Regions from separate parts of the Caulobacter sp. SSI4214 genome, predicted to be linked through region 1. Evidence: riboswitches for the same ligand, from Rfam matches in the RefSeq annotation. Region 1 holds a riboswitch; the other holds the start of a gene.

Region 1 (4,838 bases):
CCGAACGAATAGCCCTGCGACTTCACGTACTCGATCTTGCTGACCCCGTCATTGGTCGTCAGGCTGTTGACCCAGGTCATCAGCCAGCGGGCGCGGATGCGACCCGGCGCGTTCGCGATCAGACGGTCGAGATCGGTCGCGTAGGAGATCTCGGCGTCGACGCCATCGGTCTTGTAGTTGGCTAGGTTCACATAGGTCGACACGATGCGCGTGATCGTGCCGCTGGCGTCGCGGGTCACCCGAGAGCACATGTCGGCGTTGCCGTTCGCGCAGCGGGTGACGATGTCCTGCGCGGCGACCGTGGTGATCACGTTATCGATGTTGATATTGAAGTAATCGACCGAGACATTGAGGCCCGGCAGGGCCGGCGGCGAATAGACGAAGCCGGTCGTGAAGGTCTTGGCCGTCTCGGGCGTCAGGTTCGGATTGCCGCCGCCGTTGGTCAGCACATAGACACTGGAGTTGGTCTTCGGATCGACGATCGTGTTGTAGCCGGTCGTGCTGGTCGTGAAGAGCTCGGTCAGGTTAGCCGAGCGGATGTCGCGCGACTCGGTGATCCGGCCGCGGAAGCCGGGGAAGAACTCGTTGGTGGCGCCCAGCTTCCACGACCAGATCGAGCCGGTGGTGTTGTAGTCGGAGACGCGGGCGGCGGCGTTGACTTCCAGCTTGTTGAAGACCGGGACGTCGCGGATGACCGGGACCAGCACCTCGGCGAAGGCTTCCTTGACATTGTAGCTGCCGGTCATGGCCGAGAAGCTGAAGGTGGTGAAGGCCTTGGCCGCGTCGAGCGCGCCGACCGTGCGGTTGATCGACTCCTTGCGGGCCTCGGCGCCGACGGCGATCGAGACCGGACCGGCGGGCAGGCTGAAGGGCTCGCCGCGCAGGCTGAAGCCGCCGACGTCCAGCTTGCTGGTCTCGCGCTGGCTGGGCGTGCCGGTCACATAGGCCAGCGCCGCCTTGGAAGGCGCGCCCTGGCCGAACAGGTTGATCGGCACGCAGTTGGTCGAGGCGTTGGTCAGGGCGACGCGGCAAATCGGCTGACCGGTCGTCGGGCTGATCACCGAGTCGACCGCGTTGGCGTAGTTCTGGGTCAGGAAGAACCCGGGCGTGTCGATATTGTTCTCGTTCTCGCCATGGCTGTAGTAGGCGCTCCAGCGCCAGCTGTCGCCGAACGAGCCGTCGAAGGCGATCGTGCCCTGGGTCGAGACACGCTCGAAGTCGATGGTCGGATAGGCCTCGGTATTGAAGCGGCCCATCGTGAAGCTTGTCTGGCCGGCCGCCGCCATCGCCGACTTCACCGCCGCCGGCAGGAAGGCGTTGTCCGACTTGATCGTCAGGTTGCCGCGATTGTGGTCGCCAAACCAGATGTAGTCGTTCCACATCCGCGAGCGACGCAGCTCGGCGGTCATCTTGACCTTGTCGGTCAGGTCATAGGTCAGGCTGGCCATGGCCGCGTAGTGCTTCTGCGGCGTGACCAGCGGCGAGAGGTCATCGTTCGAGGGCCCTTCGCCGCCGACCGTGTTGGTCCCGACCACCGTGCCGTAGTTGAAGTCGCGCAAGGTGCCGTCAGGATTGAAGGTCTTGCCCTTCAGAACGCCAGAAAGAATCAGGCCGCCGGGCGCGGCGTTGGCGAAGCCGACATTCGGCGCCAGGATGAAGCGGCCAGCGCCATTCGAGACCGTGGCCCAGCGACCGACATTGGGGCGGCTGTCTTTCGGGATCACGCCGTCGTTGTCGATATATTCGCCGCCGATCACGAAGTGGCCGCGGCCGTCGGCGAAGCTCTTGCCCGCCGCCGCCTCCAGACGGATCTGCTTGGCGTCATTGTACGAGGACTCGCCGCGCTCGACGCCCATCTTCAGGCCGGTGAAAGCGCGGTCGATGCTGATATTGACCACGCCGGCCACGGCGCCGGAGCCCCAGGCCGCCGAGGCGCCGCCGGTCACCACGTCGACGCCCTTGGTCAGGACGCTGGGGATCAGGTTCAGGTCGTTGTCGCCGGCGAAGCGGCGGCCGTCCAGCAGCACCAGGGTGCGGCTGATGCCCAGGCCGCGCAGGTCGACGGGCGCGTTACCGGCGCCGGTGTTGGTGCCGGTGGTCTGAGCCGAGGTCGTGGCGCGAAACTGCGGCAGGTCGTTCAGGGCCGCGGCGATGTTGGGCCGCGCGCCGACGCTCAGATCCTGGGCGGTGACGCGCACGGTCGGGGTCGGCGCCTGGAAGTCGGCGCGGTCGATGCGCGAGGCCGTGACGACGATTTCGCCGACGCTGTTGTCCTCGGGCTTGGCGACCTCCTGGGCCAGAGCGGCGCCTTGGAGAGCCAGGATGGCGGGAACCAGGCTGCAGCCCAGCAGCAGGCCCCGGCGGGTTTGGCGTGAAAGAGTCAAAGCAAGATCCCCTCTGTTTCAACGATCGACAGCCGCCTCCCCGCGCGACCGTCTATTCGGTCGCGTTCGGTCGCGTCGCGCGGGCCTCATCCCGCGTTTCCGCCAGGCGATTCCTCTGCCCCCGCTGTCCCTTGGCCTGAGAGATTCAGGCGCGGTCGCGCCCTTGCTCCTTCGGCGAGGCCGCCCGCTATCGGGGCGATCCTGCTTTCCAGCGTCCTCTTGCTCCGCGGTCCCTGTTGCCTGAGCGTTTCCGGGGCGGTTGCGCCTTCGGCGTCGGGTCGAACCCGATCTCTTCCGCGAGAGCCGAGCCAATACGAACGTTTCGACATCCGGCGTCAAAGTGCGGAAATGAGGCATGAAATACCGGGAAGCGCGACACGCGGAGAAAAGGCCACCCCGTGATCAACCAACGATGGCCGCGCCCGTTCTTCCGCTTTCGCCAGAGGCGTCGCGATGACAGGTCGGTGACAGCTTCGCGGCGTTCCACGCCGGCCGCCGAAATGCCGCCAAGTTTCTGATATTCGCCAATATTGCCTAAAATTTAATCGAAATTGCCCGCATATTATGCAATCCTATTGCTTGAGAGCCGCCCTCCAGGTGTCGAGCAGCTCGGCCCGACGGCCCTGGTCGAAATTGGCCAGCAAGGCGGGGCCGATCCGGATCGGCCTTGCCCCTAGGCCAAGGGCGGTCGCGCCGCCGACGGACCGGATGGGCGGAAGTCCACTTTGGGCCAGCCGCCGCTGCCCCTCGTCGGACATCAGATAGTCCAGGAACAGCCGCGCGGCCTTCGGATGCGGCGCCGAGCGGGTGATGAAAGCCACCCGCGAGATCAGAAGCTGATAGTCGTTGGGCACGACATAGCCGAGATCGGGATTGCGTCTGCGCGCCCACCATTCGGCAAAGGTTTGGGTCAGGCCGAAGACCATCACATGCTGATCCGTCAGACTGTTCAGCATCGCGGAGCCCACCACGAACAGACCAGGCTCCGACCCCGCCAGCGCATCGTACATCGCCTGGGCGTCCGGATAGACCTGCAGGTCGCCGGACATGTACATGAAGCCCAGCCCGCTCCTTTCCGGATCGTACATCGCGATCTTGCCGCGCCAGCGATCGGGGTCGGCGCGCAGGGCCGCCAGCAACGCCGCGTGGCTGCGCGGGACCTCCGCCTCGTTCAACAGCTTCTTGTTATAGGCAAAGACGATGGGCTCGGCGGTGACGCCGAAGCCCTGGTCGCGCCATACCGCCCAGGTCGGCAGGCCCTTGGCCTCCGGGCTGCGATAGGTCTGGGCGTAGCCGTCGTTGATCAGCTTGACCTGGATGTCCATCGTCGAACTCCAGGCGACGTCGGCGACCGGCTTGCCCGCCTGGGTTTCGGCGATCAGTCGCTCGCGGATCTTGACGGACGTCAGCGTCACCAGGCGCACCTTGATCTTCGGAAAGCGCCGCTGGAACCCGTCGGTGACGTCCTCGTGGCCGTCGCTGTTCATATAGATGACCAGTTCGCCCTCCCGCTGGGCGGCGTTCACGTCCCAGGCGCTGGTCGCCTGTCCGGCGGGCTTGGGCGCGCAGCCCACCAGCGTCGCCGCCAGGACCAGCGCGGCCATGACCCGACGCGTTCCGCGTCCCTTGACCTTATCTGGCAATCGGCGTCGGATGGCCCGTCCCCTTTCGTCTTCGGTCCCTACATCCCCGATGAAGATACTGGTTGTCGAGGATGATCCGCCCCTGCGTCGCTCGCTGATCGCGACGCTGGAGAGCGAGGGCAACGTGGCCGTCTGCGCCGAGACCGGGGCAGCCGCCCTGGCCATGGCCTCGGCGCATGGCGCCGGCTTCGACGCCATCGTGCTGGATATCGGCCTGCCCGACATCGACGGGTTCGAGATCCTGGGCCGGCTGCGGCGCAAGGGCGTCTCCACGCCGATCGTCATCCTGACCGCTCGCGACGCCGTCCGCGACCGCATCGCGGGCCTCGACATGGGCGCCGACGACTATGTGCCAAAGCCCTTCGACCCGTTCGAGCTGGTGGCCCGCGTGCGGGCCGTGGCGCGGCGCAAGGCCGGCTATGCCGCGCGGACCGTGCATGTCGGCGCCCTGGCCTGCGATTGGGACGCGGGCTGCGCCTGGGTCGGCGACCGGCGCCTGGACCTGCGCCCCAGGGAGTGGGCGGCGCTGAAGGCCCTGGCCGGGCGCGCTGGCCGCGTCGTCGAACGCGATCACCTGGCCGCCGAGGTATTTCCCGACGAGGAAACGCCGTCGCCCAACGCCCTGGATGTCCATGTCGGCCGGCTGCGGCGCAAGCTGGCGCCGGACGGGCCGCGCCTGAGTACGCTGCGCGGCCTTGGCTATCGGCTCGACCCGTGAGACGCGAAGCCTGGGGACGGGGTCGCTCCAGCCTGGTCGGCCGCCTGCTGCTGGCCCAGATCGCGCCGCTGGCCCTGCTGGCCGCCGCCCTGG
Region 2 (4,838 bases), on a different contig from region 1:
TGGGACAACGGCTCCGATCCAGTGGCCGAGCTGGACCACGTGATGGCGGTGCGCAAGATCGCCCTCGACCGCTTCGGCCTGGGCAATCTGCCCAAGGGCGCGTCGGTGGCCGACCTGAGGCGGGTCATCGCGCCGATCTACATCTTCCAGCGCTATCAGGTCGACGCGACGGCCAAGCTGGTCGGCGGGGTCGACTTCACCTACGGCGCCGAGGGCGACGGCCACGAGGCCTCCAGGATCGTGCCGGCCGATCGCCAGGCCGCCGCCATCGACGCCCTGCTGCGGACCCTCGCGCCGGCGGCGCTGGATCTTTCCGACAAGACCCTGGACCTGCTGAGCTCGGGCCAGTCGCAATCGACCGACCACGCCTACGAGATCGAGACCCTGGGCCAGGGACCGGTCTTCGATCTGCCCGCCGCCGCCGAGGTGGCCGCCGATCTGGTCTGGAGCGACCTGTTCGCCGCGGCGCGCCTGAACCGCCTTGTCGAGGCCAAACGCCGCGATCCGGCCCAACCAGGCGTCGACGGCCTGCTGGATAAGGCCCTGGCCTTCGTCGCCTTCGACGGCAAGGCGACGGGCCGGCAGGCCGAGCTGACGCGGCGCGTCCGCCAGCGTCTGGTGACCAGCTTGGCCCAGACCCTGGCCGACCGGGACCTTTCGCCGACCGCCGCCGCCTTGATCCGCGCGCGGCTCTCCGAGTGGGGCAAGGGGCTGAAGACCCTGACGCCAGGCGACGCGGCCGATCGCGCCCAGGCCTTGGTGCTGGCTGGCGTGGTCTCGGACCCGAGCGGCGGGCGCCTCGCGGCCCTCGTCGCCGACGGCAAGGGCAAGGTCGCCGTCCCGCCTGGTCCGCCGATCGGGGAAGACGACTGGTTCGGCGACCTGGCGCTTTAGGCCCGCTCCAGGTCCTTCAGCACGCCCAGCAGGTCCTCGACGCCGCCGCGCTCGAGATATTGCTGGGCTGCCAGCACGAGGCGCAGCTGTTTGGCCAGCAGGGCCAGTTGGCGATGCTGATTCTCGGTGGCGCGAAGGGCGGTCTCGGCCTCCAACGCCTCGGCTTCGGCCAGCAGCTTGCGAACCTCGGCCAGGGTCTTCTCGTTCTGGACGCCGGCCTTGCGGAGATACTCCTTGAGGCTGGCCAGGCCTTCGGCGGCCAGCGCCTTGGCCTCGTCGCGGACGGTGGTCTGGGCGACGGGATCGGCGATGGCGTCCAACACACGACCCAGGGCGTCGTTGAGCTTTCCCGCCAGAGTGACGCGGGCCTGTGCCTCCAGCGGGGGCAGTCGGCGAGCGTCGATCAGCCCTGGAAGGTTGCTGCCATCGGGCGCTTTGCGCCGCGTCTCGACGAAGACGTTGATGATGAAGCGCGTGGCGACGATCGCCTGCTCGGATTTCACCACGGTCGCGGCCATGACCACGCCGTGCTCGGTGAAGACGTAGGGGCGGTGGCGCCGGCCGCCTCGGCCCGCGTTTGAGGTCGCAAAATGCGACCTCAAAGATTCAAACTCAGCGGCGGTCATTTGGAAGGCGAAGTTCTCGAACTTCTCGGGGTTGCGCTTGACCTGTTCGTTCAGCCGCTTGCTCTCGACGGCGAACAGTCGCGCGAGATCGGAATCCAGGATGACGTGCTGGCCGCGCAGTTCGAACACGTCGAGGCGTTGCGGAGTTTCCGCCGGCAAGGTCCCCTCCATGTGGGTCGCTCGTCGATATCCCATTTTAGGATATCAACTTTGACATGTTCTACAATTGTTCGCAATCGCCGGGCGCGACGCCACCTCCGTCGTTGACTCTCGTCCCCGCCTCGCCCTAAGAGCCCAGGACCCCAGCGGGAGACATCGGGATTCGCTCCCGAGGCCGAAGGCGCAACCGCCCCGGAAACGCTCAGGCAAAAGGACCGCGCGGGTTTAGGAACGCTGGAAAGTAGCCGTCCGACAAGGCGGCTCGCCGAAGGAGCAAGGCTGACCCCAAGCAGCAGAGGGGGAAGGCCGGAATCTCTCAGGTCAAAGGGACAGCGGGGGCGACTTGCCGGCGGACGCCGGTCCCGTCGCCGACCCCGCTTGGAGCCCGTTCCTTGTCCGAAGATCTGAAGAAGACCCCGCTGTACGACGCCCACGTGGCGGCGGGCGCGCGCATGGTGCCGTTCGCGGGCTATTCCATGCCGGTGCAGTACAAGGACGGGGTGCTGAAGGAGCACCTCTGGACCCGCGAGCACGCCGGCCTGTTCGACGTCTCGCACATGGGCCAGGCGCGCCTGCGCGGCGAAAACCCGGCCAAGAGCTTCGAGAAGGTCGTCTCGGCCGACTATCAGGGCCTCAAGCCCGGCAAGCAGCGCTATGGCGTGCTGCTGAACGCGCGGGGCGGGATCATCGACGACCTGATGACCGCGCGTCCGGACGACGACGGCCTGTTCGTGGTGGTCAACGGCGCCTGCAAGGACAACGACTACGCCATCATCGCCCGCGAGCTTGCCGGCGAGGCCACGGTGACCCGCCTGGAGGACCGCGCGCTGCTGGCGCTGCAGGGCCCGGAGGCCGCCGCCGTTCTGGCCGCCCACGTCCCGGAAGCCGCCGAAATGGTGTTCATGGACGCCAGAGCCCTGACCGCCTTCGGCGTCGACGCCATCGTCTCGCGTTCGGGCTACACCGGGGAGGACGGCTACGAGATCTCGGTCCCGGCCGACGCCGCCGAGCGGGTGTGGAACACCCTGCTGGCCGACGAGCGTGTCAAACCGATCGGCCTGGGCGCTCGCGACAGCCTGCGCCTGGAAGCCGGCCTGCCGCTGTACGGCCACGACCTGGACGAGACCGTCTCGCCGATCGAGGCCGGCCTGAACTTCGCCGTCGGCAAGTCGCGCCGCGAGGCCGGCGACTACCTCGGCGCGGATCGCATCGCCAAGGAACTGGCCGGCGAGCTCACCCGCGTCCGCGTGAACCTGAAGGTTCTGGAGGGGGCTCCGGCCCGCGAAGGCGCCGAGATTGCTGACGAGGCCGGCGCCGTGATCGGCAAGGTGACCAGCGGCGGCTTCGCCCCCAGCCTGGGCTATCCCATCGCCATCGGTTTCGTCCCGCCGGCCCACGCCGCGATCGGAACCCCGTTGAAGGTCATCGTTCGCGGGAAAGCCGCCGCCGCCGAGGTGGTCGCCAGCCCGTTCGTTCCCAACCGCTACGTCCGCAAACTCTAAATCAAGGGACTCACCAGGATGCGTTTCACCAAGGATCACGAGTGGGTCGTCGTCGAGGGCGACGTGGCCACCGTCGGCATCACCGCCTACGCCGCCGAGCAACTGGGCGACGTGGTGTTCGTGGAAGTCCCCGAGGCCGGCAAGACCGTCAAGCAAGGCGACCAGCTGGCCGTCGTCGAAAGCGTCAAGGCCGCCTCGGACGTCTACGCCCCGGTGTCGGGTGACGTCGTCGAGGGCAACGCCGAGCTGTCGGACGCCCCGGAAACCGTCAACGCCCTGCCGGAAAGCGGCGGCTGGTTCGCCAAGATCAAGCTCGCCAACCCGGCCGAGGTCGACGCCCTGATGGACCGCGACGCCTACGAAGCCTACCTGGGCACTCTGTAACAAGAACCCTTCCCCCTTGATGGGGGAAGGGCAGGGTTGGGGGTGACCCCGCCGCCCTAGCCACCCCATCCCCACCCTTCCCCATCTAGGGGAAGGGAGCAGGACAAAAACATGCGCTACCTCCCCCTGACCCCCGAAGATCGCGCCGAGATGCTCGGCGTGATCGGCGTCAAGTCGATCGACGACCTGTTCGTCGACGTGCCGGCCTCGGCCCGCCGCGACGCGCCCGTCGACCTGCCGCGCTTCGCCGGCGAGCTCGACGTCGAGCGCGAGATGACGGCCCTGGCCCGTCGCAACCGCTCGGCGGGGGAGGGGCCGTTCTTCTGCGGGGCCGGCGCCTATCGCCACCACGTGCCGGCCACGGTCGACCACATCATCCAGCGGTCGGAGTTCCTGACCAGCTACACGCCCTACCAGCCGGAAATCGCCCAGGGCACCTTGCAGGTCCTGTTCGAGTTCCAGACCCAGGTCGCGGCCCTGACCGGCATGGAGGTCGCCAACGCCTCGCTCTATGACGGCTCGACCGGCGCGGCCGAGGCCGTGATGATGGCCCACCGCGTCACCCGCCGGAGCAAGGCGGTGATGTCGGGCGGAGTCCATCCGCACTATGTCGGCGCGATCGAGACCCTGGCCCATGCCGCTGGCGTCGAGACAGCCCGGATGCCAGCGGCCATCGACGCCGAGGACGCGGTGATCGCCGCGATCGACGCCGACACCGCCTGCGTCGTCGTCCAGACCCCGAACGTGTTCGGCACGGTCACCGACGTCAGCAAGATCGCCGAGGCGGCCCACGCCGCCGGCGCCCTGCTGATCGTCGTCACGACCGAAGCGGTCTCGTATGGCCTCTTGAAGTCGCCCGGCGAGATGGGCGCCGACATCGCCGTGGCCGAGGGCCAGTCGATCGGCAACGGCCTGAACTTCGGCGGCCCCTATGTCGGCCTCTTCGCCTGTCGGGAAAAGTTCGTCCGCCAGATGCCGGGCCGCCTTTGCGGCGAGACGGTCGACGCCGACGGCAAGCGCGGCTTCGTGCTGACCCTGTCGACGCGCGAGCAGCACATCCGCCGCGACAAGGCGACGTCGAACATCTGCACCAACAGCGGCCTCTGCGCCCTGGCGTTCTCGATCCATATGAGCCTGCTGGGCGAGGTGGGGCTGCGCAAGCTGGCCGCGCTCAATCACCAGAAGGCCCTGGCCCTTCGCGACGCCCTGGCGGCCGTGCCCGGCTACGAGATCCTGACGCCGCGCTTCTTCAACGAGTTCGCGGTCCGTGTCC

The links. A riboswitch is a leader RNA that binds a small molecule or an ion and turns the genes downstream of it on or off. The one in region 1 is predicted to bind glycine.
Region 2: it holds a riboswitch for glycine, as region 1 does, so the genes downstream of both, gcvT (glycine cleavage system aminomethyltransferase GcvT) here and FCU40_RS01895 (TonB-dependent receptor) in region 1, are expected to answer to the same signal.

Annotation. Positions count from the first base shown of each region.
Region 1 covers NZ_SZWJ01000003.1:98,115-102,952, reverse strand. The annotation lists gene FCU40_RS01895 (TonB-dependent receptor) at 1-2,384, opposite strand, end outside; glycine riboswitch at 2,507-2,598, opposite strand; glycine riboswitch at 2,602-2,691, opposite strand; gene FCU40_RS01890 (extracellular solute-binding protein) at 2,957-3,988, opposite strand; gene FCU40_RS01885 (response regulator transcription factor) at 4,077-4,745, shown strand; gene FCU40_RS01880 (sensor histidine kinase) at 4,742-4,838, shown strand, end outside.
Region 2 covers NZ_SZWJ01000067.1:9,199-14,036, reverse strand. The annotation lists gene FCU40_RS16845 (zinc-dependent metalloprotease) at 1-894, shown strand, start outside; gene FCU40_RS16840 (ORF6N domain-containing protein) at 891-1,691, opposite strand; glycine riboswitch at 1,817-1,907, shown strand; gene gcvT (glycine cleavage system aminomethyltransferase GcvT) at 2,072-3,181, shown strand; gene gcvH (glycine cleavage system protein GcvH) at 3,200-3,565, shown strand; gene gcvPA (aminomethyl-transferring glycine dehydrogenase subunit GcvPA) at 3,677-4,838, shown strand, end outside.